DNA from 2 places in the Burkholderia mayonis genome. Region 2 is predicted to be linked to the other one. Evidence: predicted binding sites of a transcription regulator. Region 2 holds the regulator's gene; the other holds the start of a gene.
The links. The regulator sigma-54, encoded in region 2, starts transcription at its own class of promoters, with help from an activator protein. The targets are predictions, from matches to a motif close to TGGCANGNAANCTGCTTT.
Positions count from the first base shown of each region.

Region 1: the regulator sigma-54 is predicted to act here: its motif matches at 1,850-1,867, upstream of prpB (methylisocitrate lyase).

Region 1 covers NZ_CP013387.1:302,177-309,957, reverse strand. The annotation lists gene prpC (bifunctional 2-methylcitrate synthase/citrate synthase) at 1-882, opposite strand, end outside; gene prpB (methylisocitrate lyase) at 930-1,823, opposite strand; gene prpR (propionate catabolism operon regulatory protein PrpR) at 2,041-4,074, shown strand; gene WS70_RS19955 (methyl-accepting chemotaxis protein) at 4,346-5,965, shown strand; gene WS70_RS19950 (class I SAM-dependent methyltransferase) at 6,261-7,085, opposite strand; gene pip (prolyl aminopeptidase) at 7,293-7,781, opposite strand, start outside.
Region 2 covers NZ_CP013386.1:3,355,028-3,362,808, forward strand. The annotation lists gene WS70_RS16110 (monovalent cation:proton antiporter family protein) at 1-163, opposite strand, end outside; gene kdsD (arabinose 5-phosphate isomerase KdsD) at 290-1,273, shown strand; gene WS70_RS16120 (KdsC family phosphatase) at 1,273-1,812, shown strand; gene lptC (LPS export ABC transporter periplasmic protein LptC) at 1,817-2,431, shown strand; gene lptA (lipopolysaccharide transport periplasmic protein LptA) at 2,450-3,115, shown strand; gene lptB (LPS export ABC transporter ATP-binding protein) at 3,112-3,888, shown strand; gene WS70_RS16140 (RNA polymerase factor sigma-54) at 4,056-5,564, shown strand; gene hpf (ribosome hibernation-promoting factor, HPF/YfiA family) at 5,717-6,076, shown strand; gene ptsN (PTS IIA-like nitrogen regulatory protein PtsN) at 6,312-6,821, shown strand; gene hprK (HPr(Ser) kinase/phosphatase) at 6,950-7,781, shown strand, end outside.

The DNA.
Region 1 (7,781 bases), on a different replicon from region 2:
GCGCGCGACTTCCTTGATCACCTTGTTGCGCGGATCGGAAATCGTGTAGACCGGGTGGCCGAAGCCGATCACCACTTCCTTGTTCTCGACGCGGCGGCGGATGTCGGCTTCCGCTTCGTCGGGCGTCCGGTAGCGGTTCTGGATCTCGTACGCGACTTCGTTCGCGCCGCCGTGCTTCGGCCCGCGCAGCGCGCCGATCGCGCCCGTGATCGACGAGTAGATGTCGGAGCCCGTGCCGGCGATCACGCGGCCCGCGAACGTCGACGCGTTGAACTCGTGCTCCGCGTACAGGATCAGCGACGTGTGCATCGCGTCGACCCACGACTTCGACGGCGTCTTGCCGTGCAGCAGATGCAGGAAATGGCCGCCGATCGAGTCGTCGTCGGTTTCGGTCTCGATCCGCTTGCCGTTGTGCGAATAGTGATACCAGTACAGCAGCATCGAGCCGAGCGACGCCATCAGCCGGTCCGCGATGTCGCGCGCGCCCGGCAGGTTGTGGTCGTCCTTTTCCGGCAGCACGGTGCCGAGCACCGACACGCCCGTGCGCATCACGTCCATCGGATGCGCGGACGCCGGCACCCATTCGAGCGCCGCCTTCACGTTCGCGGGCAGTCCGCGCATCGCGCGCAGCTTCGTCTTGTACGCGGCCAGCTCGGTGACGTTCGGCAGCGTCTCGTGCACGAGCAGATGCGCGATCTCCTCGAATTCGCTCGAGCCGGCGATATCGAGAATGTCGTAGCCGCGGTAATGCAGATCGTTACCGGTCTTGCCGACCGTGCACAGCGCCGTATTGCCCGCCGCGACGCCCGACAGCGCGACCGACTTCTTCGGCTTGAAACCGCCCGCGGCGCTCGTTGCTGTTGCTTCCTTTGTCTCGCTCATCCTTACACTCTCCTGGGTTCGAATCCTTGAATCCTTGTATCCGTGCTTCAGTTCCGGCCTTGGCTGAAAAGCTGGTCCAGCTTGTCTTCGTATGCGTAATAGCCGAGATATTCGTAAAGCTCCGCGCGCGTCTGCATCGTCGGCACGGCGGCCTTCTGCGTGCCGTCGCGGCGCACCGTCTCGTAGAAATTCAGCGCGGCCTTGTTCATCGCGCGATACGCGCCGCAGCAATACAGCGCGATGTCGACGTTCGCGCCCTTCAGCTCGTCGATCGTGAAGAGCGGCGTCGAGCCGAACTCGGTCAGGTTCGCGAGGATCGGCACCTTCACCGCTTCCTTGAAGCGGCGGTAGTCATCGAGCGTCTTCATCGCTTCGGGGAAGATCATGTCCGCGCCCGCCTCGACGTACGCGATCGCGCGCTCGATCGCCGCATCGATGCCCTCGGCCGCCGCGGCGTCGGTGCGCGCCATGATCACGAAGGTCTCGTCGGTGCGCGCGTCGACGGCCGCCTTGATCCGGTCGACCATCTCGCCAGTCGGCACGCATTCCTTGCCCGGACGGTGGCCGCAGCGCTTCTGGCCGACCTGGTCCTCGAGGTGCACCGCGCCGACGCCCGCCTTGATGAACGAGCGGATCGTGCGCGCGATGTTGAACGCGCCGCCCCAGCCGGTATCGATGTCGACGAGAAGCGGCAGGTTCGTCGCGTTGGTGATGCGGTTCGCGTCGACGAGCACGTCGTCCATCGTGCTGATGCCGAGATCGGGAATGCCGAGCGAGTTCGCGGCGACGCCGCCGCCCGACAGATAGACCGCCTTGAAGCCGACCGCCTCGGCCATCTTCGCGGCGTACGCGGTGATCGCGCCGACCACCTGCAGCGGCTGCTCGGCCGCGACCGCCGCGCGGAATTTCGCGCCGGCGCTGATCAGTTGTGGGTTGCCCATCGACTCCTCCTGAAAGATGCTCGTGAGTAGCAAGGTCCGGGCCAAGGCGTTCGCCGGCCGCTAACTTGCTGATTCTGCGCGCATTCCATGCTCGGCGCTCACATCGGATGATTGCAATATCGAAATTGAAATTCCATATTTGAAATTCAAGCGCGATAATGCGGATCGTCATCCATCCGTCCGAGCGCCACGCTCGTTCAGCCTTTCGGCCCTCAGCATGAGCACCCTGCCCGAAACCGGCGTGCGGCCGCGCGTCTGGGCAGTCGGCATCAGCCGGCTGCGCGCGTTGTTTCGCGACATCGCCGACGAATACGAAGAGCGCGCCGACCTGCGGATCGTCGCGCGCGGCTACGAGGAGGCGATCACCGCGCTCGCGACGGCGGGCGCCGGGCGCCCCGACGCGATCGTCGCCGCCGGCTCGAACGGCACCTACCTGAAGGCGCGCGTGCGCGTGCCTGTCGTACTCGTCAATCCGACCGGCTTCGACGTGATGCACGCGCTCGCCCGCGCGCGGCGAGACGCGACGCGGATCGCGCTCGTCAGCTACGGCGAGACGCCGCCCGAGGTGCGCAGCTTCGCGGCCGCGTATGGGCTCGACGTCGCGTTCGCGTCGTACCAGACCGCGCAGGAAGCGGAGACGCGCGTGCTCGAGATGCGCGATCGCGGCATCGAGACCGTCGTCGGGCCGGGGCTCGTCACCGATCTCGCCGCGAACGTCGGGATGGGCGCGGTGTTCCTCTACTCGCACGCGTCGGTGCGCGCGGCCGTCAACACCGCGCTCGAAGTCGCGCACGCGACGCACGGCGAAGCGCTGCGCCGCGAGCGCCTCGACAACCTGCTGCAGCATCTGCGCGACGGCGTCGTCGCGCTCGATGGCGAGGGCCGCGTCGAGGCGATCAACGAGCGGCTCGCGCTCGCGCTCGGCATTGAGCCGTCGACCGCGGTCGGCCGCGCGCTGCACGACCTGACGCCCGAGCTGCGCACGCTGCGCGCGGCCGACGGCGACACGCTCGCGACCGTGCGCGGCGTGCGCTACGTCGTTCATCGCGGCCCGCTCGCCGCGAGCGCCGGCGCGCCGGGCAGCGTGCTGACGTTCCAGGAATCGCGCGCGGTCGAGCGGCTCGACCGCACGCTGCGCTCGCATCAGCATGCGCAGCAGTTCACCGCGCGCTACCGGCTCGACGACGTCGTCGGCGCGTCGCCCGCGATCGCGCACGCGCGCGATCTCGCGCGGCGCTACGCGAAATCGGACGCGACCGTGCTGATCCTCGGCGAAAGCGGCACCGGCAAGGAGATGATCGCGCAGAGCCTGCATGCGCTGTCCGCGCGCCGCAAGTATCCGTTCGTCGCGGTGAACTGCGGCGCGTTTCCGGAAGCGCTGCTCGAAAGTGAGCTGTTCGGCTACGAGGAAGGCGCGTTCACCGGCGCGCGGCGCGGCGGCAAGGCGGGGCTCTTCGAAGCCGCGCACCGCGGCACGCTGTTCCTCGACGAGATCGGCGAAATGCCGCCGTCGCTGCAAAGCCGGCTGCTGCGCGTGCTGCAGGAACGCGAAGTCGTGCGCGTCGGCTCGACCGAGCCGATTCCGATCGACATCCGCGTCGTCGCGGCGACGCACCGGCCGCTCCTCGCAGCCGTCGAAGCGGGCGCGTTCCGCGCGGATCTGTATTACCGGCTGAACATCCTGAACATCGGGCTGCCGCCGCTGCGCAAGCGCGCGGCCGACATTCCCGCGCTCGCCGCGACGCTGTTGGCGCAAGCCGCGCGCCGCGAGCCGCGGCTCGCCGAGCGATTGCGCGACGCACGCGACGCGGCGCGTGCGCTCGAAGCGGCGAACGCGGCGCTGATGCGCTATCGGTGGCCCGGCAACGTGCGCGAATTGCAGAACGTGATCGAGCGGATCGCGGTGGAGCTCGCCGATGCGGACGAGCGCGGCCATGTGGCCGTGAGCGTCGACACGTTGCGTGCGATAGCGCCCGAAGTGCTCGCGGCCGATGCGTTCGCAACGGGCGGTGACGGCGACGTCGATGCGGGCGGCAACGATCGCGCCGCGCAAGGTCCAACGCTCGTGCAGCGTCGCCGGCGCGCGGAGGCGGACGAAATCCGCGCCGCGCTCGACGCATGCGGCGGCGATCGCGATCGCGCGTGCGCGATGCTCGGCATCAGCAAGACGACACTGTGGCGCAAGCTCGCCGCGGACGAAGGGAAAGCGCGCGGCGTTCGGGGCGACCGGAAGCGCGGCGGCGGCGCGTGACGCTCGCGAATCGCGGTTTCATGGCGGCGTTCTTTCACTCCGGCTTTTGAGTCATTCTGATTTCCGCTCGCCATTCGCCGTTCGCGTCGCGCGAAACGCGAGCGGCGACGCGCGCGCATCGCGCGACGGAACGCACGTTCCAGCCCTTTTCGGCGTTTACGATTTACATCGATACGCAGCCATTCTTCTTATTTAAGGAACGCGCGGTCGCGCCGATAACCAGCCATCGCCAGCAGGCGACACCGCATTCCCCAGCCATTCCCGAGGTCAGATGAAGCTCCGCCGCAAAATCCCCCTTGCCTTCGCGGCAGCGCTCGTCCTGACGTCCGCCGGCGCGTTCTACGGCATCCACGCGCTCAATCGCTCGCTCGACACATACGGCACGACGGTCCAGCAAAACGTCGCGAACGAGCGGATGGTGTCCGCGACGCTCGTTGCATTCAAGCTGCAAGTTCAGGAGTGGAAGGACACGCTGCTGCGCGGCAAGGATCCGGCGAAACTCGACAAGTACTGGAGCGCGTTCCGGCAGCGCGAACAGACAGTCGATGCGCTCGCCGCCGAATTGAAGTCGAAGCTGCCCGACAGCGAGAGCCGCAGGCTGATCGAGCAATTCGCGTCGGCGCACGCGGAAATGGGGCAAGGCTATCGTAAGGGATTCGAAGCATTCAAGGCATCGGGCTTCGATCCGTCCACCGGCGATCAGGCAGTCGCGGGCGTCGATCGTGCGCCCGCCGCGCTGCTCGAAAAGGCCGCGCAGAACATTGCCGCCGACAGCGCGCGCGTATCGGCCGATGCCGCAAGCGACGCCGTGCGCGCGACGACGGTCGGCATCGTCGCGACGCTCGTCGTGTTCGCGCTCGCGCTCGGCGGCGGCGTGTGGTTCAGCGGCACGGTGGCGCGTCCGCTTGCACACGCGCTCGCGTGCGTGCGCCGGATCGCGACAGGCGATCTGTCGACGCCGATCGACGCGCGCGGCGACGACGAGATCGCCGAACTGCTCGCCGCGCTGAAGGACATGCAGGCGAGCCTGTCGCACGTCGTCCGCGACGTGCGGCACAACGCCGACGGCGTCGCGACGGCGAGCGCGCAGATCGCGTCGGGCAATCTCGATCTGTCGTCGCGCACCGAGGAGCAGGCGGCGTCGCTCGAAGAAACGGCCGCGAGCATGGACGAGCTCACGTCGACCGTGCGCCGCAATGCCGAGCATGCGCAGCATGCGTGCGCGGTCGCGGGCGCGGCGTCGACGACCGCGATACGCGGCGGCGACGTGATGCGCCAAGTCGTCGACACGATGCACGGAATCGCGGACAGCTCGAGCAAGGTCGCCGAAATCATCGCGGTCATCGACGGCATCGCGTTCCAGACCAACATCCTCGCGCTGAATGCGGCCGTCGAGGCCGCGCGCGCGGGCGAGCAAGGGTGCGGCTTCGCGGTCGTCGCGGGTGAAGTGCGCACACTCGCGCAGCGCAGCGCGACGGCCGCGCGCGAAATCAAGACGCTGATCGAGCAGTCGACCGAGCGCGTCGGCGCGGGCTCCGCGCTCGTCGGCGACGCGGGGCGGATCATCGGCGAGATCGTCGGTTCGGTGCGGCAGGTGACGGACATCGTCAGCGAGATCGCGTCGGCGTCGAACGAGCAGAGCGTCGGCATCGAGCAGGTCAACCACGCGGTCGCGCAAATGGACAACGTGACGCAGCAGAACGCGGCGCTCGTCGAAGAGGCGTCCGCGGCCGCGCATGCGCTCGCCGAACAGGCGCGCGCGCTGCACGGCGCGGTGGCGGTGTTCAAGCTGCATGGCGACCGCGCCGCCGAGCGCGACGCTGTGCGCGGCGCGCGCGATACGCGGCGGCCCGCCGAGCGCGATCCGCGGCCAGTGGACGCATTCGCTTGAAGGCTAAGCGAGCGGAGCGGCAAAGCGCCGGTTAGGCGCAACCTGACCGGATCGTGCGCGGCGAAACGGCCGCGCATTGCCGCTACGTCAGCGGGAAGCATTTCGGTAAAGCGTCATTGGCTGCCGCTCCATCGGCCTTCTAACGATGCGTGCGTCGACAACCGCGACTCGACGCCGATGCGAACCCACATGCACGCGCTGTCGCTGCGTTTGGATTTGCGCACGAAACGCACGCCGATGCCTCGAATCCGGCGTGGCGTTCGCCGACGCGCCGCTCCTACGCATCACTCCGACCCTACATGCACGGCTTGCTCGCGACGAAGTGAAACCACGCTTCATCGCCGAAATCCTGCTCGCACCGCAAAGGCTTGCCGGTCGAACCGCCGAACGCCGCGCGCAGCCGAAGGCCGGCGTCGGCGAGTTGCCGCTGCTGCGTCGCGAAATCGGTATACATGATGAGTATCCCGAACTTGTGCGCAGCGCACACGCGCATCGCATAACCATCGAACGCTCGGTTGAAACGCGAATTGCGGAAATAGTTGAACACGCCGATCGGCAGCGAATACGTGATGCGCGCCGCGTCGAGCGCGATCGAAAACGGATTCGCCGAGCGCCGCGGCAACCGAACGAGCCGCGACGGCCCTTCGCGATAGCTCGGCCCCGCGAGATTATGCGTCGAGAACAGCGTGAAGCCGCCCGGCCTCAGCACGCGCGCGAATTCCTTCAGGATCGACATCCGGCCGTCGTGATCGACGGCGTCGATGCCGTTGTAGCTGAACACGACGAGCGAGAAGCTTTCGTCCGCGAACGTCGACATGTCGCGCGCATCCATCTGATAGACGCGCGTGCCCGGATGATTGCGCCGGCAGATCTCGACGAGCTCGGGCGTGTAATCGACGGCCGTGTAATCGGCGCTGATCGCCTTCAGCATCGGCACGGTGCGTCCGCCGCCGACGCCGACGTCGAGAATCGGCTCGGCGCGCACGCGCTCGGCGATCCACGCAAGCGCAGCGGCCTCGCCCGGATCGGTCCAGCCGGTCGCGCTCCCGTATCCGCGAAGCGCGCTGCGGCTGCGCCAGACGGCCTGATTGATGCGGTCCTGCATGAAACCCTCGTTCACGACTCCCCCTCTTCGCCGACGGTCCCGGCGAATCGCCGCACTTCGTTGAACTCACTTCGAGTATCGTCACCGGCCGGGACGCGTCTCTGTTCTACGGCTTACATTGGGGGAGATTTCGAAGGAAGCTTCGACGCGGCGCGCATCGAGCGCGCCGCTCCTTCGTTCGGCGGCAACGTCCGCCGCGCGCCTGCGTTCGATGCAGGATCATCACTCTCGCGCGAAGCGATCGGTCGCCGCGATCAGTGCACGCAGGATGCCCGGCTCGTCGTACGCGTGGCCCGCGTCGGGCACGATCTCGAACGACGCCCTCGGCCACGCCTTCGCCAGCTCCCATGCGGTGCGGGCGGGCGTGGCGACGTCGTAGCGCCCCTGCACGATCACGCCCGGGATGTCCGCGAGACGATGCGCGTCGCGCAGCAACTGCCCTTCTTCGATGAAACCTTGATGAACGAAATAGTGATTTTCGATGCGGGCGAACGCGAGCGCGTAGTGCGCGTCGCCGAAATGCGCTTCGTGCGCGGGATTCGGCAGCAGCGTGATCGTCCGGCCTTCCCAGACGCTCCACGCGCGCGCGGCTTCGAGCTTCGCGGCTTCGTCGTCGCCCGTCAGGCGGCGGCGATAGGCGGCCATCAGGTCCGAGCGCTCGGAAAGCGGAATGGGGGCGACGAATGCTTCCCAGAGGTCCGGGAACAGCCA
Region 2 (7,781 bases):
CGGCCCGTTCGAGGTCGGCCGCGAAGCCAAGCGCGTGCGGGCCGACGACGATGCCGACCGTCAGATAGCCGAGCATCGGCGGCAGGTTCAGCGAACGGAACACGACGACGCCCGCCACCGAGGCAAGCAGCAGCAGAAGCGTCATTTCGAGCGGGGAAATCACGGGCGAAGCGTCCTCGTTCGTCGTCGGCGCCGCATGACGGACGCCGGGTTGGGCCGGGAGAATACTCGGGAAGGTGGGCGCAAGGGGCCCGGCGCGGCGAACAAACGCCTTTGCTATACTCCGCGCATGATAGCGAAAATCAATGATGATCGGGCGCTCGCGCTCGCCCGCGACGTGCTCGACATCGAGGCGAACGCCGTGCGCGCGCTCGCCGATCAGCTCGACGGCGAGTTCGTCGCCGCGGTCGGGCTGCTTCTGAATTGCAGCGGCCGCGTCGTCGTATCCGGGATCGGCAAATCGGGGCACATCGCCCGCAAGATCGCCGCGACGCTCGCCAGCACCGGCACTCCCGCGTTCTTCGTCCACCCCGCCGAGGCAAGCCACGGCGATCTCGGCATGGTCACGAAGGACGACGTGTTCGTCGCGATCTCGCACTCAGGCGAATCGGAGGAACTCGTCGCGATCCTGCCGCTCATCAAGCGGCTCGGCGCGAAGCTGATCGCGATGACGGGCCGCCCGGCATCGAGCCTCGCGACGCTGTCCGACGTCCATCTGAACGCGGGCGTCGCGAAGGAAGCATGCCCGCTGAACCTCGCGCCGACGGCGAGCACGACGGCCGCGCTTGCGCTCGGCGACGCGCTCGCCGTCGCGGTGCTCGACGCGCGCGGCTTCGGCTCGGAGGATTTCGCGCGCTCGCATCCGGGCGGCGCGCTCGGCCGGCGCCTCCTCACGTACGTACGCGACGTGATGCGCATGGGCGACGAGGTGCCCGCCGTCCCGCTCGACGCGACGCTGTCCGACGCCCTCTTCCAGATCACCGCGAAGCGGATGGGAATGACGGCCGTCGTCGACGAAGCGGGCCGCGTGGCCGGCATTTTCACCGACGGCGACCTGCGGCGCGTGCTCGAGCGCGACGGCGATTTCCGCCGTCTGCCGATCGTCGACGTGATGACGCGCAACCCGCGCACGATCGCGCCGGACCATCTCGCCGTCGAAGCGGTGGAACTGATGGAACGCCACCGGATCAACCAGATGCTCGTCGTCGACGACAAGGGCGCGCTGATCGGCGCGCTCAACATGCACGATCTGTTCTCGAAGAAGGTGATTTGATGTCCGCGTCCCCTGTCACGGCGGCCGAACGCGCGAGCCGCGTGAAGCTGATGATTTTCGACGTCGACGGCGTGCTGACCGACGGCGGCCTCCATTTCACCGCGACGGGCGACACGATGAAGTCGTTCAACACGCTCGACGGCCACGGCGTGAAGCTCCTCGGCGAAGCGGGAATCGCGACCGCGATCGTCACCGGCCGCCGCTCGGACGCGGTCGCCGCGCGCGCGAAGGAAATGCGGATCGCGCATCTGCATCAGGGCGTCGAGAACAAGCTGGCCGTGTTCGGCGAACTGCTGCGCACGCTCGGCCTCGAAGCCGGGCAGTGCGGCTACATGGGCGACGACTGGCCGGACCTCGCGGTGATGCTGCGCTGTGGCTTCGCCGCCGCGCCGGCGAACGCGCATCCGGACGTGATCGCGCGCGCGCACTGGGTCGCCGAGGCCCGTGGCGGTCATGGCGCGGTGCGCGAAGTGTGCGACGCGGTGCTGCGCGCGCAGCACCGCTACGACGCGCTGCTTGCAGCCGCCTGCGGAGCCTGACCGAATGGACGGCAAATTCCGGCTGACATCGATGATCCCGCTCGTCGCGATGGCGGCGCTCGCGGGCGGCACGTACTGGCTGCTGCAGGCAACGCTGCCGCCGCCCGGTGAGAGCGTCGTGCGTCCGAAGTCGCACGCGCCCGACTATTTCGCGGATAACTTTTCCGTCACCGAGCTCGACCAGACGGGCTCCACCCAGTACCGGCTGACGGCCGCGGGCCTCGTCCATTACGAAGACGACGAGACGAGCGACCTGACGCAGCCTGCGCTACGCGCGTTCCAGCCCGGCAAGCCGACCGTGACCGCAACCGCGAAGCGCGGCACGGTCAACGGCGACGTGTCGATCGTCGATTTGTATGACGAAGCGCGGATCCTGCGCGCGGCGGGCGGCACCGACCCGCAGATGCAGGCGGACTCCGAGCATTTCCGGGTGTTGGTCAACGACGATGTGATCGAGACCGAAAAGCCGGTTAAACTTCAGCGCGGCCTGTCGATCGCGAACGCCGCCGCCGGGATGAAGTACAACAACGTCACCCGAGTCATCGAACTCTACGGCAACGTGCGCGGCACGATCGCCGCTTCCGACGCGTCCGGCGGCGCTCCAGGCCAACCCAAGTAACTCACCACGCGGGACTGCATGAACGAATCGTTCCCTTGTTTATTTCAGAGCGGTGCACGCCGCGTCGTCCGCGCCGCACTCGCGGCGGCGCTCGTCGCGATGCCGCTCGCGGGCGTCGCGCCCGCGGCCCATGCCGAAAAGGCCGACCGCGACAAGCCGATCAACGTCGAAGCGGACAACCTGACCTATGACGACCTGAAGCAGGTCACGGTCGCGACGGGCAACGTCGTCATCACGAAGGGCACGATCCTGATCAAGGGCGACCGCGTCGAGGTGCGCCAGGATCCGCAGGGCTACCAGTACGCGACCGCGACGGCGAGCGGCAAGAAGCACGCGTCGTTCCGCCAGAAGCGCGAAGGCCTCGACGAATACGTCGACGGCGACGCCGAGCGGATCGACTACGACGGCAAGCAGGATCTGACCACGCTGACGACGAACGCGACCGTGCGCCGCCTGCAGGGTCTGTCCACCGTCGCCGACACGGTCCACGGCAGCGTGATCACGTATGACGGCCAGCGCGACTTCTACACCGCGCGCGGCGGCAAGGACGTCGCCGGGCCGGGCAATCCGGGCGGCCGCGTGCGCGCGATGCTGACGCCGAAGAACAGCGGCCCCGCGCCGCTGTCCGGCAGTCCGGCTCAACTCGCGCCGTCGAACAACATCCAGGGGACACCGAACCCGTGAACGCGCTCCCCAATCGCCAGCCGGCCGGCACGTCGAGCTCGCTCGTCGTGCGCAACCTGAAGAAGCGCTACGGCACGCGCACCGTCGTCAAGGACGTGTCGCTCGACGTGAAGAGCGGCGAGGTCGTCGGCCTGCTCGGCCCGAACGGCGCCGGCAAGACGACGTCGTTCTACATGATCGTCGGCCTCGTGCCGCTCGACGCGGGCGACATCTCGCTGAACGGCAGCCCGATCAGCCTGATGCCGATCCACAAGCGCGCGTCGCTCGGCCTGTCGTATCTGCCGCAGGAAGCGTCGGTGTTCCGCAAGCTGACCGTCGAGGAGAACATCCGCGCGGTGCTTGAGCTGCAGCACGACGACAACGGCAAGCGGCTGTCGAAGGACGAGATCGGCGCGCGCGCGGAAGCACTGCTCGAAGAGCTGCAGATCGCGCATCTGCGCGAGAATCCGGCGCTGTCGCTGTCGGGCGGCGAGCGCCGCCGCGTCGAGATCGCGCGCGCGCTCGCGAGCAACCCGAGCTTCATCCTGCTCGACGAGCCGTTCGCGGGCGTCGACCCGATCGCGGTGCTCGAGATCCAGAAGATCGTGAAGTTCCTCAAGCAACGCAACATCGGCGTGCTGATCACCGATCACAACGTGCGCGAGACGCTCGGCATCTGCGATCACGCATACATCATCAGCGACGGATCGGTCCTCGCGTCCGGCGCCCCGAAGGACATCATCGAAAACGAAAGCGTACGGCGCGTCTACCTCGGCGAGCACTTCCGCATGTAAGCGGCGCGGGACACGATCCCGCCGCCGCCCTTTCCCCGGCGCGACCCGCGCCCTCGCTCCGCACGCCCGGCTCGCGCCGCTCGTGCGCATTCGCGCGCCAAGCGTCATTCCGGATGCCTCAACGCGCCGCCCTCGTGGCAAACTTCCGGTACGACTCCCTTTTTGCCATGAAAGCCAGCCTCCAACTCCGCCTGTCGCAGCATCTCGCGCTCACCCCCCAGCTTCAGCAGTCGATCCGGCTGCTGCAGTTGTCGACGCTCGAACTGCAGCAGGAAGTCGCGATGGCGGTCGCGCAGAATCCGCTTCTCGAAAACGAAGACGACTGGATCGCGAGCCCGCTGCGCGTTGCGGCCGATGGCTCGGTGATCGCGCAGACGCCCGCATCGTCGGCGCCCGAGCCAATGCAGGGCGCATCGAACGGCACGAGTGCGACGAATGAGCGCACCGAGCGCGACGAGCCTGCGGGCGTCGACGAATACGACAGCTATTCGGCCGACAGCGGCGATGCGAGCCAGTGGAACCTCGACGACTTCGGCCGCTCGCCCTCCGCCTCGGACGACGACGATCTGCCGCCGATGCAGATCCACGAAACGGCGACGTCGCTGCGCGACCATCTCGCCGCGCAACTGCGCGTCACGCAAGCGAGCCCGCGCGATCGCGCGCTCGTGATGTTCCTGATCGAATCGCTCGACGACGACGGCTATCTGACCGCGTCGCTCGAAGAAGTCCTCGCCGATCTGCCGCCGGAGCTCGAGGTCGACCTCGACGAGCTGAACGCGGCGCTCGCGCTGCTGCACAGCTTCGATCCGGCAGGCGTCGGCGCGCGCTCCCCGTCCGAGTGCCTGAAGTTGCAATTGCTGCGGCTGGATCCGTCCCCGACGCGCGCGCTCGCACTCGACATCGTGTCACAGCATCTCGAGCTGCTCGCCGCGCGCGATTTCACGCGCCTGCGCAAGCAACTGAAGGCATCCGACGACGAGCTGCGCGATGCGCACGCGCTCATCCGCTCGCTCGAGCCGTTCCCCGGCGCGGCGTACGGCAAAGCCGAAGCGGATTACGTGGTGCCCGACATCATCGTGAAGAAGACGGGTCAGAACTGGCAGGCGGAACTCAACCCGGAAGTCGTCCCGCGGCTGCGGATCAACCATCTGTACGCGAACATCCTGCGCAATAGCCGGGGCGATCCGAGCGCGGGTTCGCTCAAGCAGCAACTGCAGGAAGCGCGCTGGCTGATCAAGAATATTCAGCAGCGATTCGAGACGATCCTGCGCGTCGCGCAAGCGATTGTCGAACGTCAGAAGAATTTTTTCGCGCACGGCGAAATTGCGATGCGCCCCTTGGTTTTGCGGGAAATAGCTGATACGCTGGGCCTACACGAGTCGACTGTCTCCCGTGTGACAACCGGCAAGTACATGCTGACCCCGTTCGGCACACTTGAATTTAAGTACTTCTTCGGATCGCACGTTTCGACAGACACCGGAGGTGCCGCGTCGTCGACGGCAATCCGCGCCCTCATCAAACAACTGATAGGAGCCGAAGACCCCAAATCCCCTCTTTCGGATAGTCGCATAGCCGAACTGCTAGCGGAACAAGGGTTCGTGGTCGCGCGCCGCACGGTTGCCAAATATCGCGAAGCCCTCAAGATCCCGGCGGTAAATCTGCGCAAGTCTCTGTAGCCCGTCGCCACGCGGTGGGCGTTTTCCGGCCGCCGCATCGTCGACGGCAAAGTCGGCCGACCGATCCGCTCGCTGCGGCGAGCGTCGGCAAACGAAATCGGCAGGCGCTGCCGCCTCTATGCGGAAGGTGGTCATTAGCTTGGAGAAGCACTATGAACCTGAAGATCAGTGGACACCATCTCGAAGTCACACCTGCTATCCGCGAATACGTGATCACCAAGCTCGACAGGGTGCTACGGCATAGCGATCAGGTCATCGATGGCGCTGTGATCCTCACGGTCGACAATCACAAGGAGAAGGACAAGCGGCAAAAGGCGGAAATCACGCTGCATCTGAAGGGCAAGGATATCTTCGTCGAAAGCGCGAACGGCGATATGTACGCCGCGATCGATCTGCTGATCGACAAGCTCGACCGGCAAGTCGTCAAGCACATGGAGCGTCTACAAACGCACGCGCACGAGCCGATCAAGCACCATCAGGTGGCCGAGCAAATCGAACTTCCGCCGCAATGAGCCGTGGCGCGGCAGCGCTGGCCGAACCGCCCGCTTCGACGGGCGGTTTTTTATTGTGCAAACCGCTGTGGCGCGACGCGCGAACACTGCACAATAGAAGCGTTTCTCGACGTTTCGCACAGCGCGCGGCGCCGTCTGCAGTGCTCTATAATGTCTCGGTTATTATCGGGGGCGATGAGCCGGCTCGCCGCGCTTCACAGGTCTCCTTCGCCTAACGCCGTCCTTTTTGACCGACATGGAAAATCAGTCCGCCGCGAGGAGATCCCAGGCCGCCCCTATGCCTGCCAACATGAATCGCCTAGCCAAAATCCTGCCTCTGGAGAATGTCGTCATCGACCTCTCCGTCACCAGCAAGAAACGCGTCTTCGAACAAGCCGGCCTGATCTTCGAGAATCAGAACGGCATCGCCCGCAGCACCGTCACCGATAATCTGTTCGCGCGCGAGCGTCTCGGCTCGACGGGTCTCGGCGAAGGGGTCGCCATTCCGCACGGCCGGATCAAGGGGCTCAAGCACCCGCTCGCCGCGTTCGTGCGGCTCGCCGAGCCGATCCCGTTCGAGGCGCCGGACGGCCAGCCCGTCTCGCTGCTGATCTTCCTGCTCGTGCCGGAACAGGCGACGCAGCAGCACCTCGAAATCCTCTCCGAAATCGCCCAACTGCTGTCCGATCGCGACACCCGCGAGCGTCTGCACACCGAAACGGACCGCGACGAGTTGCATGGACTCCTGACTCAGTGGCAACCTTAAGCTGATCGGGGCGGTTCGTTCCCCATTGCGTCGCGGCCCGCGCCGCCGAGCCGAGCCGCCCGCCGCCGGGCCGGAGCCGCAACCTTCGTTGCAGCGTCCGGGCGCCGGCTCCTTGGAGTAACGGACTCATGGATACGTCCAGCATCAACGCCCAGAGCATCTTCGACGACAACGCGGCCATGCTGAAGCTCAGCTGGCTGACGGGGCATGAAGGCTGGGAACGCGGGTTTTCCGCCGACACGGTCGCGAATGCGACGTCGAGCGCCGACCTCGTCGGCCACTTGAACCTGATCCACCCGAACCGGATCCAGGTGCTCGGCGAAGCCGAGATCGACTACTACCAGCGCCAAACCGACGAAGATCGCTCGCGCCACATGGCCGAGCTGATCGCACTCGAGCCGCCGTTCCTGGTGGTCGCAGGCGGCGCCGCCGCGCCGCCCGAGCTCGTCCTGCGCTGCACGCGCTCGTCGACGCCGCTCTTCACGACGCCGATGTCGGCCGCCGCGGTGATCGACAGCCTGCGCCTCTACATGTCGCGGATCCTCGCGCCGCGCGCGACGTTGCACGGCGTGTTCCTCGACATTCTCGGAATGGGCGTGCTGCTGACGGGCGATTCGGGCCTCGGCAAGAGCGAGCTCGGCCTCGAGCTGATCAGCCGCGGCCACGGGCTCGTCGCCGACGACGCTGTCGATTTCGTCAGACTTGGCCCCGATTTCGTCGAAGGGCGCTGCCCGCCGCTCCTGCAGAACCTGCTCGAAGTGCGCGGCCTCGGCCTTCTCGACATCAAGACGATCTTCGGCGAGACCGCGGTCCGCCGGAAGATGAAGCTGAAGCTGATCGTCCAGCTCGTGCGGCGGCCGGACGGCGAATTCCAGCGGCTGCCGCTCGAAAGCCAGACGGTCGACGTGCTGGGTCTGCCGATCAGCAAGGTCACGATCCAGGTCGCGGCGGGCCGCAACC